DNA from 3 places in the Pseudoalteromonas sp. NC201 genome. Region 1 is predicted to be linked to each of the others. Evidence: predicted binding sites of a transcription regulator. Region 1 holds the regulator's gene; each other region holds the start of a gene.
What was found. Region 1 encodes sigma-54, which starts transcription at its own class of promoters, with help from an activator protein. Its sites were predicted from a motif close to GTTGGCACGNNNNTNGNNT; they were not measured.

Region 1 (5,679 bases):
AACAACAGCGCTAGTACGCTGTCAGCAGCAGCACTTTTGTCTCCTTGATATAAGGTCACTTCGGCATCAAATTGGGTTGCTAATTGCGCAAGAACCGTCGCTGCTCGAGCGTGCAGGCCGAGTTTGTTTTGGATTAAAAACGTATCTTCTAACATTTAACCCTCTTGCTCTCGGTGACGAATTTTGACGTTGGGATGGGTTTTAGCAAAACGTTCACCAATGGTTTGCGCTAAGTATACCGAGCGATGTTGCCCACCTGTACATCCTATTGCGATCGTTAGATAACTGCGATTGTTACGCTCTAAGTGTGGTAACCAAGTTTGTACGAAGGTTTGGATCTGCCAAGTAAACTTTTGCACGATGCTGTGACTCGACAAATAGTCTTTGACTGGTTGATCTAAGCCAGTTAGCGGCTTAAGCTCAGGCTCCCAATGTGGGTTGGGTAAAAAGCGCGCATCAAAAACGTAATCCGCTTGTTTTGGGATGCCGTGTTTAAAGCCGAAAGATTCAAAGGTAATAATGAGTTGTTTGTCTTTTTTACCTAAGATTTTTTCGCGGATATCTTCTGCAAGTTGATGAACGCTCAGGCCTGTAGTATCAATGAGAAAATCGGCGCGAGTGATCAGCACGTCTAACAATTCCCGTTCTTTCTTTATCGCAACATCTAATGGAAGATTATGCAGTGAAAGAGGGTGCAAACGGCGTGTTTCTGAGAAGCGCTTTATCAGGGTTTGATCGTCACTGTCTAAATAAAACAGGGTAGGTTTGGCAAAGCCTGGTAAGTATTCAAGAATGTCATTAAACTCGTCCTGTTCTTTAGGTAAGTTTCTAACATCAATACTGACTGCAATTTTATTATAATTGTCCGAAACACTGCGGACTAAAGACGGCAGCAAATTGACCGGAATGTTATCCACACAATAGTAGCCTAAGTCTTCCAATACTCGAAGCGCTACAGATTTACCAGAGCCTGAGCGGCCACTGATAATGATAAGCTCGAGTCCTTTTTCTTCATCACTCATCAAGTTCACCTTGGATCACTGCATATAACTCATCATCACTTTTTGCTTGCCTAAGCATTTTGCAAAAAGACTTGTCTTTGAGTGTATCAGCAATCGCCGCTAAGGTCTTCAGGTGCTGTTGATTATCACCTTCAGGTACGATGAACGCGACAAAAATATCGACAGGCTGCTTATCTATGGCTTCAAACTGGATCCCTTGCTCGCTGACAAGCACCATTGCAAGGATTTTATCCAAACCTTCAAGTCGACCATGGGGAATGGCAATGCCTTTACCGATCCCTGTGCTGCCTAATTTCTCTCGCGCCATTAAGGCGTCCAAGATAGCATGCTGACTGGTATTTGGAATTTGGCTATGAGCCAGTTCGCTGATGTATTCTAAAATACGTTTTTTGCTATTAAAAAGGACCGCAGCTTTACTGCAGTCCTTGTTCACTAATTCACTTAATTTCATCTTAGTGTCGAGTGAGCTTCTCTTTGTGTTTAATAACTTGACGATCTAGCTTGTCGATAAGGCCATCAATTGCGGCATACATATCTTGATGCTCTGTTGATGCAAATAGCTCGCCGCCGTTTACGTGTAATGTTGCTTCTGCTTTTTGTACTAGTTTCTCGACATCAAGGATCACATGCACATTATTGATATGATCAAAGTGCCTTTCTAGCTTCGCAAACTTGTTGGTGACATAGTCTCTTAATGAGTCAGTAATTTCTACATGGCGACCAGTTAGATTTAGTTGCATAAGCATTTTTCCTTCTTGGGTTTTACGTCTTATATCAAGCTTTTACGCTGATTTGACGGTGGAATGGCTAGGGATTCACGATATTTTGCAATCGTACGTCTCGCTACCTTAATTCCTTGCTCAGCTAAGATATCTGCAATTTTGCTGTCACTCAATGGCTTCGCGGTATTCTCTGCAGCTATCAGCTTTTTGATAAGTGCTCTAATTGCTGTAGAAGAGCACTCACCTCCATTTTCCGTACTTACATGGCTAGAGAAGAAATACTTCAGCTCAAATATTCCCCGAGGTGTATGCATGTATTTTTGTGTTGTCACACGGGAAATTGTGGACTCATGCATCTCAACCATTTCAGCAACATCATTTAGCACCATAGGGCGCATTGCTTCGGGGCCATGTTCAAAGAATGCCTGTTGTTGTTGCACAATGCAATTGGTAACTTTTAATAAAGTATCATTTCGGCTTTCTAAGCTTTTAATAAACCACTTTGCTTCTTGTAAATGTGAGCGAATAAACTGACTATCCGTACTGGATTTCGCCGTTCTAGACATCGCAGCGTAATGGTCATTTACTCTTATTTTAGGCATAGCATCAGGATTTAGCTCTACGACCCAACGACCTTTTACTTTTTTCACCGATACGTCAGGGATCACATATTCAGGCTCTTCATGAATAATGCTTGCCGCAGGCTTTGGGTTAAGGCTATGTATTAACGTCATGACCTCTTTGAGATCGGCTTCTTTAAGGCGCGTTTTCTTAGCCAAAGTTCGATAGTCACGGCTGGCAAGCAAGTCGATATGCTCTGTCAGGATCATTTTTGTTTCGGCAATCCATGGGGTATCTGGGGCGAATTGGTTTAGCTGAATGCATAAGCATTCTTGTAAACTACGCGCTGCGATACCGACAGGGTCAAAAAGCTGAATGCGTTTGAGTACGGCTTCGACTTCATCTAGCTCAATAGGCTCTTCGCTATTCTCGTCATTAATGCTTTCTAAAATGTCTTCGCAAGACAGTGTTAGAATGCCTGACAGGTCGACCGCTTCAATAATCGCAATCGCAATAGCTCTATCTGTTGGACTAAATGGTGTCAGTTCGAGTTGCCACATGAGATAATCGTGGAGAGATTCAGAGGTTTCCCCTTGATAAACATTATCGTCATCGGGAAGTGGACCTGAGCTTGCAGCAGGCGCTGCACTCATATACTCGTCCCAAGTGACATCCATGGCAAGGTCATCGCTCACAGTGTCTTTGCTCATGGCGGTATCTGAGTCTATCTCATAGTCACTAACCTGCGTTTCATCGGCTGAATCTTGATTGTCGTCAGCACGGCTCTTTTCTTGGCTGTGTTGGTCAGCGTTTTCGCCGTCAGTATTATCACCTTCTTCCACTTCCAACAATGGATTGCTGTCTAATGCTTCTTGTATTTCTTGTTGCAGATCCAATGTACTAAGCTGCAGCAAGCGAATGGCTTGTTGCAGTTGCGGAGTCATTGTAAGTTGCTGCCCCATGCGCAGCTGTAATGATTGCCTCATGTATCTCTAACAATCCTTTTTAACAGTTATTAATACTACGTCTTAACTATAGCTTGAATTGTTCGCCTAGGTAGACATCTCTTACGGTTTGATCTGCCAAAACATGTTCTGGCGTGCCTGCAGCGATTAACTCACCATGTGAAACGATGTAGGCCTTTTCACATACGTCCAGTGTTTCTCTAACGTTATGATCGGTGATAAGCACACCGATACCACGGTTTTTTAGGTGCTCTATGATTGTCTTTATATCTAACACCGAAATAGGATCAACACCAGCAAAAGGTTCATCTAACAGGATAAACTTAGGGTTTGCGGCTAAAGCACGAGCAATTTCGACTCGTCTTCTTTCGCCTCCCGACAATGCCATGCCCTGTGAGTCGCGAATGTGTTGAATATTAAACTCATCCAGTAACTCGTTTAGTTCAGCTTCTCTTTCAACTTTAGATAAGTCTTTTCGAGTTTCTAAAATCGCCATCAAATTTTGATAGACCGTGAGTTTTCTAAAGATTGAAGACTCTTGCGGTAGATAGCCAATACCAAGTCGTGCACGGCTGTGCATCGGTAACAAAGTGATATCTTCGTCATCAATCTGAATATAGCCTTTGTCGCTTGGTACTAACCCTACAATCATGTAGAACGTAGTGGTTTTACCTGCACCATTTGGTCCTAATAAGCCTACAATACTGCCAGCCTGAACACTTAAACCAACATTTTTGACGACCTGACGACCTTTATAACTCTTTGCTAGACCAGTTGCTTTGAGCTCGCTCATTAATTGTTACCTTCTTCCTGCGCTTTTTTCTCTTTAGCGTCTTTTTTGTCATCAACAGGAACAAGGATGGTTCTTACTCGAGAGTCTTCTTGGTCTGAGCGCTCAGCGCTGATCAATTGCTTTTCAATGTCATAGGTGATGACTTGAGCATTGATTTTTTGCCCAGTTTGATTGATTTCAGCATCACCAGAAATCACTAGGGTTCCCTTCGCTACGTCGTAACGGATTTCATTTGCTTTGGCTTCTAGTAAGTTGCCATCGGGTTGACGTTCGCTAAAAGTGGCAGGGCTGCCAGTTGCCACAAGCAGTTGCTTGTTAATGCCGAGCTCCGCGCGGCGGTGGACCTCTAGGCGATCGGCATTTATCTTTCTGTTGCCATGAATAATAACAACATTCTGTTCAAAAATACCGATGTTGCTTTGCAGTTGAGCTTGCTGACGGCCAGCATCAATAATGACTTCATTTTGTTCTGCAGCAATTGCTAGAGTAGAACTTGCAAGCAAGCCGATGAAAACTAGTTTGTTAATGATTTTACTGGTCATAATAAATTGTCTTTGTGTGGTTGATGAGTTCGATCACTTGCTTTTGTAGATCCGCATGCAGTCCTTTACCTGTGATCCTAAGACTAGGACCGTTGATAACGACAGGGTGTTCCGACTTCATCAATTTTTGCTTAATTTCAACTCTTACATTATCGGCATTGATATCCGTGATCATGGCGTTAGGCGTTAAATTCTTTGCCAACACATTGCCCTCTAATATCAAGGTGTTGTTTTCGTATAGGGTTGCTTCTAATGCGCTTATTTGCCAATTCTGTTCACCGTTATATAAGGTGAAAATGGGCTTTTCAAAGTGACTAAAGCCAAGATCTTGATACAACTCCATCTTATCAGCAGTTACCTGATAGTTTAATAAGCCATTTTCACTATAGGTCGTTTGCTGAAGCGTGGTTGCAACATAATCGGGTTTAGCTAACGGTTCATCTTCTTTTGCTGGATCCGCCTCTGATGGATTAAACATGGGCGACCACATCCATACCATTAAAGAAGCGAAAACAATGAGTAAGATGACACGTAATACGGTCATGTACTTGATCCTTTGGAAGTCAATAAGTGATTTTGGCTGAGCATTAGAAGATCAGTTAGTTCTCTCACGGCACCAAAGCCACCTGGCATCAAGGTCGTGTAATGGGCGATATGTTTAACAAGAGGATGTGCATCATTGACGGCAACGGCAAAACCAACTCGTTCCATTACGGGTAGATCTGGGCCATCATCACCAATATATGCAATTTCGTCATCATTAAGGTTGAGCTTAGTCTTCAGTTCATCATATGCCACTAACTTGTTTTCTTGACCTTGGTAAATATAAGTTACATTTAAACTAGTCATGCGTTGCTGAACTATTTGTGAATGTCTACCTGTGATAACGGCGACTTCGATACCACTATCAATCAAGGCCTTAATACCAAACCCGTCTTTGGTATTAAATGCTTTCAGTTCTTCACCATTGTTACCAAGGTATATACGGCCATCTGAGAATACGCCATCAATATCGCAAATTAATAATTTGATTTGTTTTGCTTTTTCCCAAGCTTCAGTTGAAATCGTCTGATA
Region 2 (5,679 bases), 990 kb from region 1:
CACCCGACCAACAGTCGGCGTATTGATCACAACTCGACTCCCATCGGCACCATCAGCACCCAAACCACCAACAATCAAACTTCCTTGCGCAATTGCATATACGTTACCATCGACCCCTTTTAGAAAGGTCTGAAGTAAAGTACCGCCTCGTAAACTACCAGCACTACCAATAGATGAAACGGTAACGTCAATGGTTTGGCCGGGCTTAACAAAAGGTGGCAGATCTGCGTGAACCGCAACAGCCGCAACATTTTTAATTTTTGGCTTTAAGCTTGCGGGCATCGTTATGCCAAAGCTATTCAACATCGCTTTAAAGCTTTGCTCGGTAAATCTGGTTTGCTCACCGGTACCAGGCAAGCCTACAACTAGGCCGTAGCCAACCAGTTGGTTTGAACGAACACCTTCAACCATACTGACGTCTTTAACTCGCTCAGCAGAAGCCAAAGAAGAAAAACCAACCAACGTAATGGCCGCACCGATAAGCAAAATATTCTTAAGCATATTGTTCATTTTCAGCACCTTAAAACGGCATCAGCGCGCTCATAAAGAAACTCGTTAACCAACCTGCACTTTGCACTTCTTGTTGGTCACCTTTACCTGAATATTGAATTCTGGCATTTGCCACTCGATTAGACTCAACAGTGTTATCTGCGGTCACATCCTGAGGTCTTACCAACCCTTCTAAGCGAATAAATTCCTCGCCAGTATTGAGGGTTAACCACTTTTCACCGCGGATCACTAAATTACCGTTAGGCAATACTCGGGTTACATTGACCGATATATTCCCGAATAAGCTATTTGACTGATTAGACTTCGAATCACCAGAGAAAGAAGAACTGGATTTAGCACCAAACTGTATCGCTTCCTTTCCGATATTGATGGCATTGCCACCAAGACCAATCACAGGGTCTAAGCTCGAATCACTGGATTTATCCAGCTCAGAATTTGCAGCTTTGGTCGCCTGAGTCGTTTCTCTGAGTACGATGGTAATAATATCGCCGACTCTTAACGCTTTTTTGTCAGCATAAAGATCATTGGAAAACTGCGTATTAAATAATGACCCTGTTGCCACCATTTGGGCTTGATTATCCTCGGGATAGATAGGCGCATAATACGGATCGTCACGCACCACATTTTTATTTTGTGTTGTACTACATCCAGATAATGCAGCGACCGTTACGATGGCTAAATATAATGCACGCATAATACCCCCTACCCAATTACAGCTGTTGATTAATGTAGCTCAGCATCTGATCTACCGTTGAAATCACTTTTGAGTTCATCTCATACACGCGTTGTGTCTCAATTAGATTTACAAGCTCTTCGGTCACATTAACGTTTGACGTTTCAAGTGCGCCTTGCACAATCTTACCTAGCCCTTCAACGCTTGGATTACCTTGTACTGGTGCACCACTTACCGCAGTTTCTGTGTACAAGTTTTGTCCAATCGGTTCAAGACCTGATGGATTAATAAAGTCACTGATCGTCAACTGTCCGATAACAACGTTTTCAGCTTGTCCTGCAACGCGCACCGATACTTCACCATCTTGAGAAATAGTAATTGACTGTGCATCGTCGGGTACGTTCATCTCAGGTAACACAGGAAAACCCGCACCTGAGGTAACAATTCGACCTTCTTCATCCGTCGTGAACTGACCGTTTCTTGAATACGCAGTTGTGCCATCTGGCATCTGAATCTCAAAAAAGCCCGGGCCTTGGATCATCCAATCCAAAGAGTTTTCGGTACTTAACATATTACCTTGAGAAAAGTTCTTTTGGTTGGCGACTACTTTGGCACCTGCACCAAGCATCAAACCAGACGGTAATTCTGTATCTTGAGAGCTGCGGCCACCTGGCTGATTGATGTTTTGATATAATAAGTCTTCGAATATCGCCCGACTCTTTTTGTAGCCGACGGTACTGGCGTTCGCCAAGTTGTTCGAAATAACTGAAATATCAGTTTGCTGAGCATCTAAGCCTGTTTTACTTATCCACAATGCCGGATTCATGATCTCTACCTCACTCTTAAACTATGCGTAGGAGCGAAGTGTGTCGCTCATCTATTTCTTCAGCTGTTTTCATCAGCTTAATTTGCATTTCAAATTGTCTTTGATGGTTGATCATATCCACCATCTCATGAACGGGATTGACGTTGGACATCTCTAAGAAGCCACTCATCACTTTTGCGGTTGGTGATATTTCACAAAAGCCACAGATCCCATCTTCTAGCTTATCCTCTTTTGGTCTATAAAGGCCGTCATTGCCTTTTTGCAGCTTATTATTATCTGCTTCAATAATTTTCAGCCGATCAACCACTTCAAGAAAGTTAGCAGGAGCGCCTTGTGGACGCACTTGAATAGAGCCATCGTCACTAAACACCACTTTATCAACGGGGATAGGTAAGACAATAGGTCCACCTTCGCCAATAAGTTGACGCCCATGAGCTGTGACCAACGCGCCGTCATTACGAATATTGAGCGTGCCGACTTTGGTGTAAGCTTCTTCACCCGAGGCATCAACAACACTGATCCATGATTTATCATCTACTGCAATATCTAGCTCACGGCCAGTTTCAACGATTGCGCCACCGGTCATATTGGTCCCTGGGCGTTCTTGCATAGCAAAAACCCGTGTAGGTAGCCCTTCACCAAACGCCTGCATTGAGCGCGCTTGAGCAAAATCTGCTTTGAAGCCAGTCGTATTGGCATTAGCAAGGTTATTCGCCTTAAGTGCCACACCACGTAAGCTTTGCTTAGCGCCTGACATTGCGATATACACCATTTTATCCATGACGATGACCTATAAAATTCAAACTTAGTCTAGTTAATGCAAGCACAGTGCCAAAGTGACGAGATGTTTTTGACGGACATAAAAAAGGCTGCCTTTGTAGCAGCCTTTGGAGGGCATAATATATTATCGGATCTGTAATATATTTTGTTGTAATGTTGAGTTAACCTCAAGCGCTCGAGAGTTCGCTTGGAAGTTACGTTGGGCGCTGATAAGGTCAACTAACTCGTTTGTGAGGTTGACGTTCGATTGCTCTAACGCAGATGAACTAATACCACCGAGAGTACCTGTGTTTGGCTCGCCTGCAAGTGGCTCACCAGAAGATAGGCTCTTCTTCCACTCAGTATTACCAATCGCCTGAAGGCCTTGAGAATTCGGGAAGCGTACTAGCGCGACTTGCCCTAAGAACGTTGAGTCGCCGTTAGTATATGAAGCCACAACTTTACCATCAGTACCAATATCAATACCTGCTAAACGGCCGACGGTCGCACCATCTTGTTCCAATGCTTTGACTTCAAATCGACCTGATGAATATTGCGTTGGTAGCTTTTGAGCAGTATTTGCTTCATCACGCCAGTTAACAACAATATCATTCGGAAAAGTTGCACCGTTATCAAGCAAGTTTGACATACCGATAGTTGGGTCAACTGCATCTTGAGGTCCAGCAAGACTTAAGGGGTTAAATGTCGAGCCAGTATTGTTGTTAAAAACAAGCGGCGTAGCTGAAGGATCGGCAGCCGTCTGTGATGGAATACCGCTAGCATCGAAACGGAACACACTAACTGGCGTATAAGGAACAGGTGGTGTTGCTGCTGGATCAATTTGCTGCGCATTATGGTTAAAAGGTTTATCGTCCATTGTTGCGTAAGTAGACCACTCATTATCCGCTGTTTTTCTGAAGAATAACTGCAATGTATGTGATTCACCCAACGAGTCATATACCGTAATTGCTGTTCTTGAATTATATGAGGCACGTTGCTCAGGATCAAAAGCAATCGTAGGTGGTTGCGCAGTCGCATCTAGGTTAAACGAGGTATAGATTTGCGATGTTGCACGAGGAGAACCTGATGCATCTGGAATTTGAACGGGTGATGTTGTGCTTAAACTCAAAGACGTGGTATCACCTGTAGATGGATCGACTGGAAAGCCTTGCAAGTAATCACCCTTAGCATTCACGATAAAGTTGTCTTTGTTGAGCTTAAATGCACCCGCTCGAGAATAGGTGAAATCTTGTGACTGGAGCGAGTTTGACATGGCAAAATAGCCTTCGCCCTCAATCGCCAAGTCTAGCGAGTTTTGCGTAAACTTTAATGATCCTTGGTGAAACTGCTGTGCAACCATGGTAGTTTGTACACCATCGCCATTTTTCGTTTTGCCAGAGCTAAAAACCGAAGACGCGTAAACATCAGCAAATTCTGCGCGAGACTCTTTAAAACCCGTCGTGTTCACGTTAGCAATGTTATTTGCTGTTACGTCCAAGTCTTTTTGCGCGGCGGCAATACCTGTCAGTGCTATATTGAAACTCATACTCTCACCTCTAAGTTCTTAAGGTTAATTCTTTAAAACTACTATGCTATTTCAGCAATATCAGTTAAGCGCACCGCGCCTTCTTTGGTATTAATGACGATGCCGTTAGCACCATTAACATTAACACTGTCTATATTTCTAAATGTGGCCGACGGTAAAGTTTGATATTCACCTTCAATCATACCCTCCGCTTTTATGGTGTATTCACCTGGAGGCATCATCTCACCGTCTTTATTTTTACCATCCCAATCGAATCGCACAGCGCCCACACTTTGTTCGCCAAATTCAAGCGTCTTTACAAGCGCTCCAGATTCATCATAGATACCCACTGATAGATTCTGAACTGGTTCCTGTACAATCACAGAACCTTTTGTAAGTGCATCGTCACCATGTTCTAACGTCGTTGATTCGAGTAATGCTTTCTTACCAATCAGCGTTGATGCTTGAAGCGCCGAGTTAGAAGTCATCGATGCAGCTAACGAGTCAAAGTTCTCATTTAACTTTGAGATCCCCTCGGCCATGGTAAAACTTGTCATCTGCGCGATCATTTGATCGTTGTCCGCAGGCTTACTTGGATCTTGGAAAGAGAGCTGTTGAGTAAGCAGCGAGAAGAAATCTTCTTGCGATAGCTCATCTCTGGGCTTTTTCTCCTCGGCCTGTTTCTGCCTGTCCCAGTAGAGTGAATCTACACCCGTTGAAGAAGTGGCATTTACATTATTACTCATCAGCTGTTACTCCCAATTTAGCGCTGGCCTAGTTGCAATGTTTTACTAAGCATTTGCTTTGCAGCATCTGCAACTTGAACATTGGTTTGGTAAGAGCGAGAAGCAGAAATCATGTTTGCCATCTCCTCTACCACATTCACATTCGGTTTATAAATGTAGCCATTTGCGTCAGCACTTGGGTGGTTTGGGTTATATTCAACTTGAAGCGGCTTATCGCTCTCAACCACACCTAATACTTTTACTCCAACTGACGATCCCGCGACATTGCTTTGGGAAGCTGAAGCTTTGGAAAGTTCAGCGGCAAATACAGGGTGTCTAGCGCGATAAACATTATCTTGACTAGAACTCACTGAGTTTGCGTTCGAGATATTACTTGCGGTGGTATTTAGTCGCACATTCTGTGCACTCATCCCTGAACCCGCAATATCGAAAACGTTATATAAACTCATAATTATGCCCCTTGTCCGCCGAGTGCCTTCTTAAGGCCACTGAACTTACCACCAAGAAATTGCAAACTGGCTTGGTACTCTAATGCATTCTGTACATACAAATTTCGTTCCACTTGTATATCTACTGAGTTACCATCACCTGTATCTGCTTGATTTGGCGAACGATATAGTTCAGATGAGTTACTCATTTT
Region 3 (5,679 bases), 1.7 Mb from region 1:
CTTCCCCACACCATTGCTGTCAAGATTAGAGAAAATAGAATTAACCCGAGCGCAATACATAAGGTTTTTAGATTAGCTCTAAACTTAGCACCTAATAGGTTTAGTTGTGCTTCTGCGATTTGCTGATAGCTGTTGAATAATAGAGACACAGAATCTTTAAGCTCAGCGAGCGCTGGAGTGCGCTCGTGAGCTGCTGCTTGACGGTCTCTTATTTGAGCTTGGTCTTGCATGATTACTTATTCCTTAACAGCATAGTTGCTAACATACCAAGTGAGAATGCGATACCAGCCGTTTTTACTGGGTTTTCCGTTGCATACTTTTTCACACCTGATGTATTCCACGCACGTTCCCACTCCTTGCGCTTGGCACCAATCGCTTCACTCGAATTATGGCTTTTTTCACGTAGTGAGGTTTCAGTACGAGATGCCGAAGCGTGCAGTGAATCTACTGATGCATGCAATGTATCTGCAATTTGATCCGTAACAGGATGGCTAGAGTCTTGGCCATTTGGCTGTGGTTTAGCTGTATTGCTTGTCTGTGTTTGGTTTGCTTGATTACTCATAAACTACTCCTTATTCGTTTAGTTCACTATATAGGTTGCAAACCCTTTGCCAACTTGAAAGTTGTTTAAATTCATAAGGTTAATGTTTTCCGGTATCGTTTGTCGGTAGATGCGAAATGAAGGGTGTAAATGTTACATAGCAGAACCTACAGGGTATTGTGGTCACAAAGCTTGCAGCTTTTACATTGACTCACAACAGCGATAACCCATTCGTATCTTTTACTCAGCAGGATTACAGGGATCTGCAACAGTGGATTTTTATTTAGTAACCTTCGTGCTCGATGAGAGATTTCGACTGATGTTGGATAGGTATAAACTTCTTATTTCGAGTAACAAAGTAGCAAATTTATTACCTTGCCTATATAAATTTCGGCCTTAGCGATAGCGAGCTACGGCGGAATTACGAGTCCGGTTTTCTTGCCTTGGTTTAGTTACTTAAATGAGTAAGTTAGTATGGGATTACTATGAAGGAAGAAACAAAAAAAGCGCTACCAAGTGGTAGCGCCAAAACCAGACTCTTGTGGAAGAGCCAGGACTGAGTCAAAGGGGAAATAATTGGGAGGCTATAGAGCCAAAATTACTGCTTAAAACTGATATTCGATAGAGACGGCAGCTACGTCCATATCAGGGTCGATATTGTCTTCAAGTTCATAGCGAGTGTATTCTAACCGCATGTTAACGTTTTCATTGAGGTGAAACTCAACACCGGCACCATAGAGCCAGTCGCCACCTTCAAGGCTAGATGAAACTCGACCTACAGCTGGAATATCCGCGTAGATATCAGCATCCCACTCAAGCCAACCACCTTTTGCATACACTGAGAAATGTTCGTTTAGTGGAGCTGAAATACGTGTAGATAAAGAAATACCGTCTATTTCAGCAGAGTTGTCAATGTCACTTGCTTCGTCGAAGTTCTCATAGGCAAGTTCAAAACTCCAATATGGATTAATTTTTGTACCCACATACGCTTTTAGCATAGAAGAGTCGTCGTCGAATGAAGTGTCATTCTCACGATCTTCCCATTGGAAAGAGTATTGGCCATAGCCGATACCTGTGTAAATTTTATAATCATCTAGTCCAAAATCAGACTCCGCGTGAGCGGCTGTGGATGCAAGACCTAGAGAGGCAAGTAGCGCAGCAGCAATTGTTAATTGTTTCATCTTTACTCCTTAAATCAATATAAGTATGGGAGGGGGAAAGCCCCCCTCAAATCAAAATTGGCTTATGATTTTGTGGTAACGCGAAGGTTATCTTTTACATCTCTAACGTCATTGGCGTTTTTCGCGATTTGCACAGCAAGTTTGCGCTCTGCTTCACTACCTACATGACCATTTAGTGTTACGACTAAACCTTCCACATCAACATCGATGTCAGTACCATCTACATCTGTGTCGAACAGATAGCGAGACTTAATTACTGTTGCGATTTTTGCGTCAGTAAAACCGCTATCGCTTTCGTAATTGCGCTCTTTTTTGCGCTCATCTGACATATCTACGATAGTCAGGTCGTTTTTCACTTCTTTTACGCCATCGATACCTAGTACCAGTTCTTCAGCTAGCTTTTTATCTACTGAGTGTTCAACTTTACCGGTTAGCACTACAACGCCGTTCTTTACATCAGTGTTAATGTCAAAGTTGTTCAGTTCACCGTTGAAAAGCAGTGTTGCTTCTGCTTTACCGTCTATCCAAGCGTCACTCGCTTCTTTTTCCCAAGAGTTATCAGCAGCAAATGCTGAAGCAGTAGTAAGTGAAGATACTAGTACAGTTGCAATTAATGTCTTTTTCATAATTAAACTCCTTTAATTTCGTAGTCGAATTATCTGTTGCAGTTGTTGTGCCAACCATTAACTTATTGATAATTATGTGATTTATTTTTATAGAGTAAGTTTTAAGGAAGAATTTACCGAGAAGATGTGTAAATTAGTTTGTAATAATTACCTTTTCCATGAACGGCTAATTAATATAACTAGGAATGATTACTGCATTCTAGATTTGTCGAGTACTTAAATAGGAATATTTGATTATGAATTTAGAAAAATTCTGGACGTTAATTAATGATAAGTTAATCTCTTGGCTTGAATCCGGTGTGCAGTTACTACCGAATATGATCCTAGCCTTAATGATACTCATATTCTTCACTGTTTTGGCTAAAATATCTTCAATTTGGTTTTCAAAGGCAATTAAAAAAGCAATAAAGACAGAACAAGTGGCTTCACTTATTAGTTCCATATTTAAAGTCTCTATTATTGCCATTGGGATTTTCTTCGCTTTAGATATAGTAAAACTATCAGGTGCTGTAATGTCATTGTTGGCTGGGGCGGGGATCATTGGCCTTGCTATTGGCTTTGCATTCCAAGACATGACCGAGAACCTCATCGCTGGATTTGTGATGGGGGTCAGAAAACCTTTTATGGTCGGTGACATTATAAGAACCAAGGATTGCTTTGGCACGGTAAGCAAAATCAATTTGAGAAACACCTTAGTAGAAAACTTTTATGGCCAGCTGTCTTATATCCCCAACAAAATTCTCTTTAAGAATGAGTTACAAAACTACACTAAGCTTGGCAAGCGAAGAATAGAAGTACCAGTTGGTATCTCGTATGCGGACGACCCAGAGCAAGCCCGAGAGGTGATTGTTGAGGCAATTAACAAGCTTGATTTCGTAGTAAGCCAAAAAGAAACAGATGTCTATGCAGAGTCTTTTGGTGACAGCTCTATTAATCTATTAGTGTGGTTTTGGATAGATTACCCAGCAGATCCGGGCTTTATGGTGGTCAGGCACAAAGCAATTTGCACCATTAACCGTGTATTAGCTGATAACGATATCTTAATTCCTTTCCCAATTAGGACTATGGATTTCAATGCTAAAGGGAGCACAACCTTAAGTACGCAATTATCACAGGAATAATTTACATCTAGTTTGTAATATTTTCACCGGTCTGAAGGTGCTTAGATTAAAAAGCCTTATATAATAAAGGTTTATGGTTTGGCATTTAATCTGCATTAGTGAAAGGGACAGAAAATAATATTTGCAAAATGCACTTATTAAATATCGCAACGAAAGGAGTTATTTATGGCAGATTCAAATTACGACATGGGGCCGGTAAAAGAGCTCATCAAAGTATTAAATGGTGGTGTTGATTTTTACACTGAAGCTAAAAAGAAGCTAGATAATATCGAATTAAACCGCGTATTTGACCAAATGATTGTAGATAAAGCGCAAGCAATCTCGGATCTACAACCATTTGTTCTTATTGACGAAGGTGAAATTGAGACAGATTCAGCGCTTAGCATCGACATTCGTGAATCGTACACCAAGTTGGTTGGTATGGTGAGCACCGACAAAGAGCACACCTATATTTCTCAGCTAGAAGAAGTGGAAGACAAAGTGTTAAGCAAGCTTGATAAAGCATTAAGCAAAGATCTTCCACCTAAATGCAAGAGTGTATTACTGCAAATTCAAACCAGAATGCAAGCTTGTCACGATCAAATGAAGCAGTTGCAAGAGCTAACTGCCTAAGGAGAATGTTATGTTGAGTTGGGCTGTAATGTTTTTATTCCTAGCACTTGTCGCAGCCGTGCTAGGTTTCACTGGAATCGCTGGCGCTGCGGCAGGTATGGCGAAAATTCTATTCTTTGTGTTTATCGCCTTTATGATTATTTCGTTTATTTTTGGCAAAGCACGAGCTCCCAGGTAAAAGGGAATTAACGTACAAAAACGGTTTTAGGAGATAGATTATGAAATCAGCAATTACATTAGCAAAAGCATTTGGTTTTGTTTCAATTTTAGCACTTTTTGGTTGTAGCGAAGGTCCGGCGGAAGATGCTGGTGAGCGTTTCGATGAAACAGTTCAGGAAGTAGAAAATAGCGTGGAAGACGCGTGTGAAGATGTAAAAGAGAACATGAACGCTGAAAACGAAGAGTGTTAAGCGAAAGTGATTTCGACGTGGAATAAAAGAGGAGAAGCCGATAAAAGCTTCTCCTCTTTTTTTGTAATAGGTTTAAAAATCAAACCTATACAGTTAAGAGACACAGTTACGAAGTATGATGCATATCAATAATGCGCTGCTTAATTTGCAATTATTATTGTAATCTATGAACTTTGAGTAATACTTTATTTCTATGTTTACTCAATAAAAATCAGACTATGCTAAATAGGGTTTCAGTTAAAAGCAGATTGTTGTCGCTTTCGGGCATACCTGCTGTGTTTTTTATTCTCGCTACTATCTTTACAATTGGAACATTATCAAATCTTATCAATTACATTGACCGTATTTATGACGACAGAGTTGTACCGCTGAGGCAAATAAAAGTAGTGTCAGACAACTATGCGGTGGTTATTGTAGATACTTTTCACAAGTTACGAGGCCATCAATTATCCAACAGTGCCGCGTTAAAGCAAATCGAAGAAGCTAAAAATATCGCTGAAAAAGAATGGAGCCAATATTTATCTACAGAATTGACGAGTGAAGAGCGAAGTTTGGTGAAGCAGGTTGAATCCGCTGAGCTTGCTGTTAAACAATTACTTACCAACTACACGAGTCGTGTTAATACGAATACTTTTGAAGAAATTCCTTATGATAAATTTGTACACGATCTCTATGCCGCCTTTGACCCCCTAAGTGAAAGCTACAATGCACTAATTGAGTTACAACTTGCAGAGGCAAGTGCACTAAGAGATGTTGGCCGCTCAGAAGCCAGTGCGACAAAAACGGCGATGATTATCTCTTCCGTTACTATTGTGATCGTAATGGTGCTGATTGGTATGTTGATATTTAGGTCAATTAACGAACCACTCAGTCGTTTGCGTATGCGTATTGGCAACATTGCAAGAGATGCTGATTTAACCCAACGTGTAGTGGTTGAGGGGCAGGACGAGCTGAGTGAGATAGGAAACGACTTCAATACTATGGTGTCGAGCTTACATGAGTTAGTTACCAACCTAGTTACGATGGTGAATAGTCTGTCCTCAACATCCAATGAGCTAAATGGAATTAGTCAGTCAATTGCGGGCACTTCACAAGAACAAGAGCAGCAAACGGTAATGATCGCAACCGCAGCGACAGAAATGAGTAGTGCAATTCAGGAGGTTGCACATAATGCGATGAATACCGCGA

Region 2: the regulator sigma-54 is predicted to act here: its motif matches at 2,827-2,845, upstream of PNC201_RS05735 (flagellar basal body rod protein FlgF).
Region 3: the regulator sigma-54 is predicted to act here: its motif matches at 3,547-3,565, upstream of PNC201_RS12440 (PA2169 family four-helix-bundle protein).

Annotation. Positions count from the first base shown of each region.
Region 1 covers NZ_CP022522.1:419,161-424,839, forward strand. Annotated here, with positions in the region: gene PNC201_RS01760 (HPr family phosphocarrier protein) at 1-155, opposite strand, end outside; gene rapZ (RNase adapter RapZ) at 156-1,022, opposite strand; gene ptsN (PTS IIA-like nitrogen regulatory protein PtsN) at 1,015-1,473, opposite strand; gene hpf (ribosome hibernation promoting factor) at 1,475-1,762, opposite strand; gene PNC201_RS01780 (RNA polymerase factor sigma-54) at 1,792-3,291, opposite strand; gene lptB (LPS export ABC transporter ATP-binding protein) at 3,338-4,063, opposite strand; gene lptA (lipopolysaccharide transport periplasmic protein LptA) at 4,063-4,605, opposite strand; gene lptC (LPS export ABC transporter periplasmic protein LptC) at 4,595-5,149, opposite strand; gene kdsC (3-deoxy-manno-octulosonate-8-phosphatase KdsC) at 5,146-5,679, opposite strand, start outside.
Region 2 covers NZ_CP022522.1:1,411,034-1,416,712, reverse strand. Annotated here, with positions in the region: gene PNC201_RS05750 (flagellar basal body P-ring protein FlgI) at 1-501, opposite strand, end outside; gene flgH (flagellar basal body L-ring protein FlgH) at 521-1,204, opposite strand; gene flgG (flagellar basal-body rod protein FlgG) at 1,221-2,009, opposite strand; gene PNC201_RS05735 (flagellar basal body rod protein FlgF) at 2,026-2,790, opposite strand; gene flgE (flagellar hook protein FlgE) at 2,914-4,314, opposite strand; gene PNC201_RS05725 (flagellar hook assembly protein FlgD) at 4,356-5,039, opposite strand; gene flgC (flagellar basal body rod protein FlgC) at 5,057-5,488, opposite strand; gene flgB (flagellar basal body rod protein FlgB) at 5,491-5,679, opposite strand, start outside.
Region 3 covers NZ_CP022522.1:2,870,352-2,876,030, reverse strand. Annotated here, with positions in the region: gene PNC201_RS12465 (hypothetical protein) at 1-230, opposite strand, end outside; gene PNC201_RS12460 (hypothetical protein) at 233-562, opposite strand; gene PNC201_RS12455 (outer membrane beta-barrel protein) at 1,147-1,722, opposite strand; gene PNC201_RS12450 (BON domain-containing protein) at 1,785-2,348, opposite strand; gene PNC201_RS12445 (mechanosensitive ion channel family protein) at 2,585-3,469, shown strand; gene PNC201_RS12440 (PA2169 family four-helix-bundle protein) at 3,635-4,081, shown strand; gene PNC201_RS12435 (DUF1328 domain-containing protein) at 4,092-4,259, shown strand; gene PNC201_RS12430 (hypothetical protein) at 4,300-4,491, shown strand; gene PNC201_RS12425 (HAMP domain-containing methyl-accepting chemotaxis protein) at 4,767-5,679, shown strand, end outside.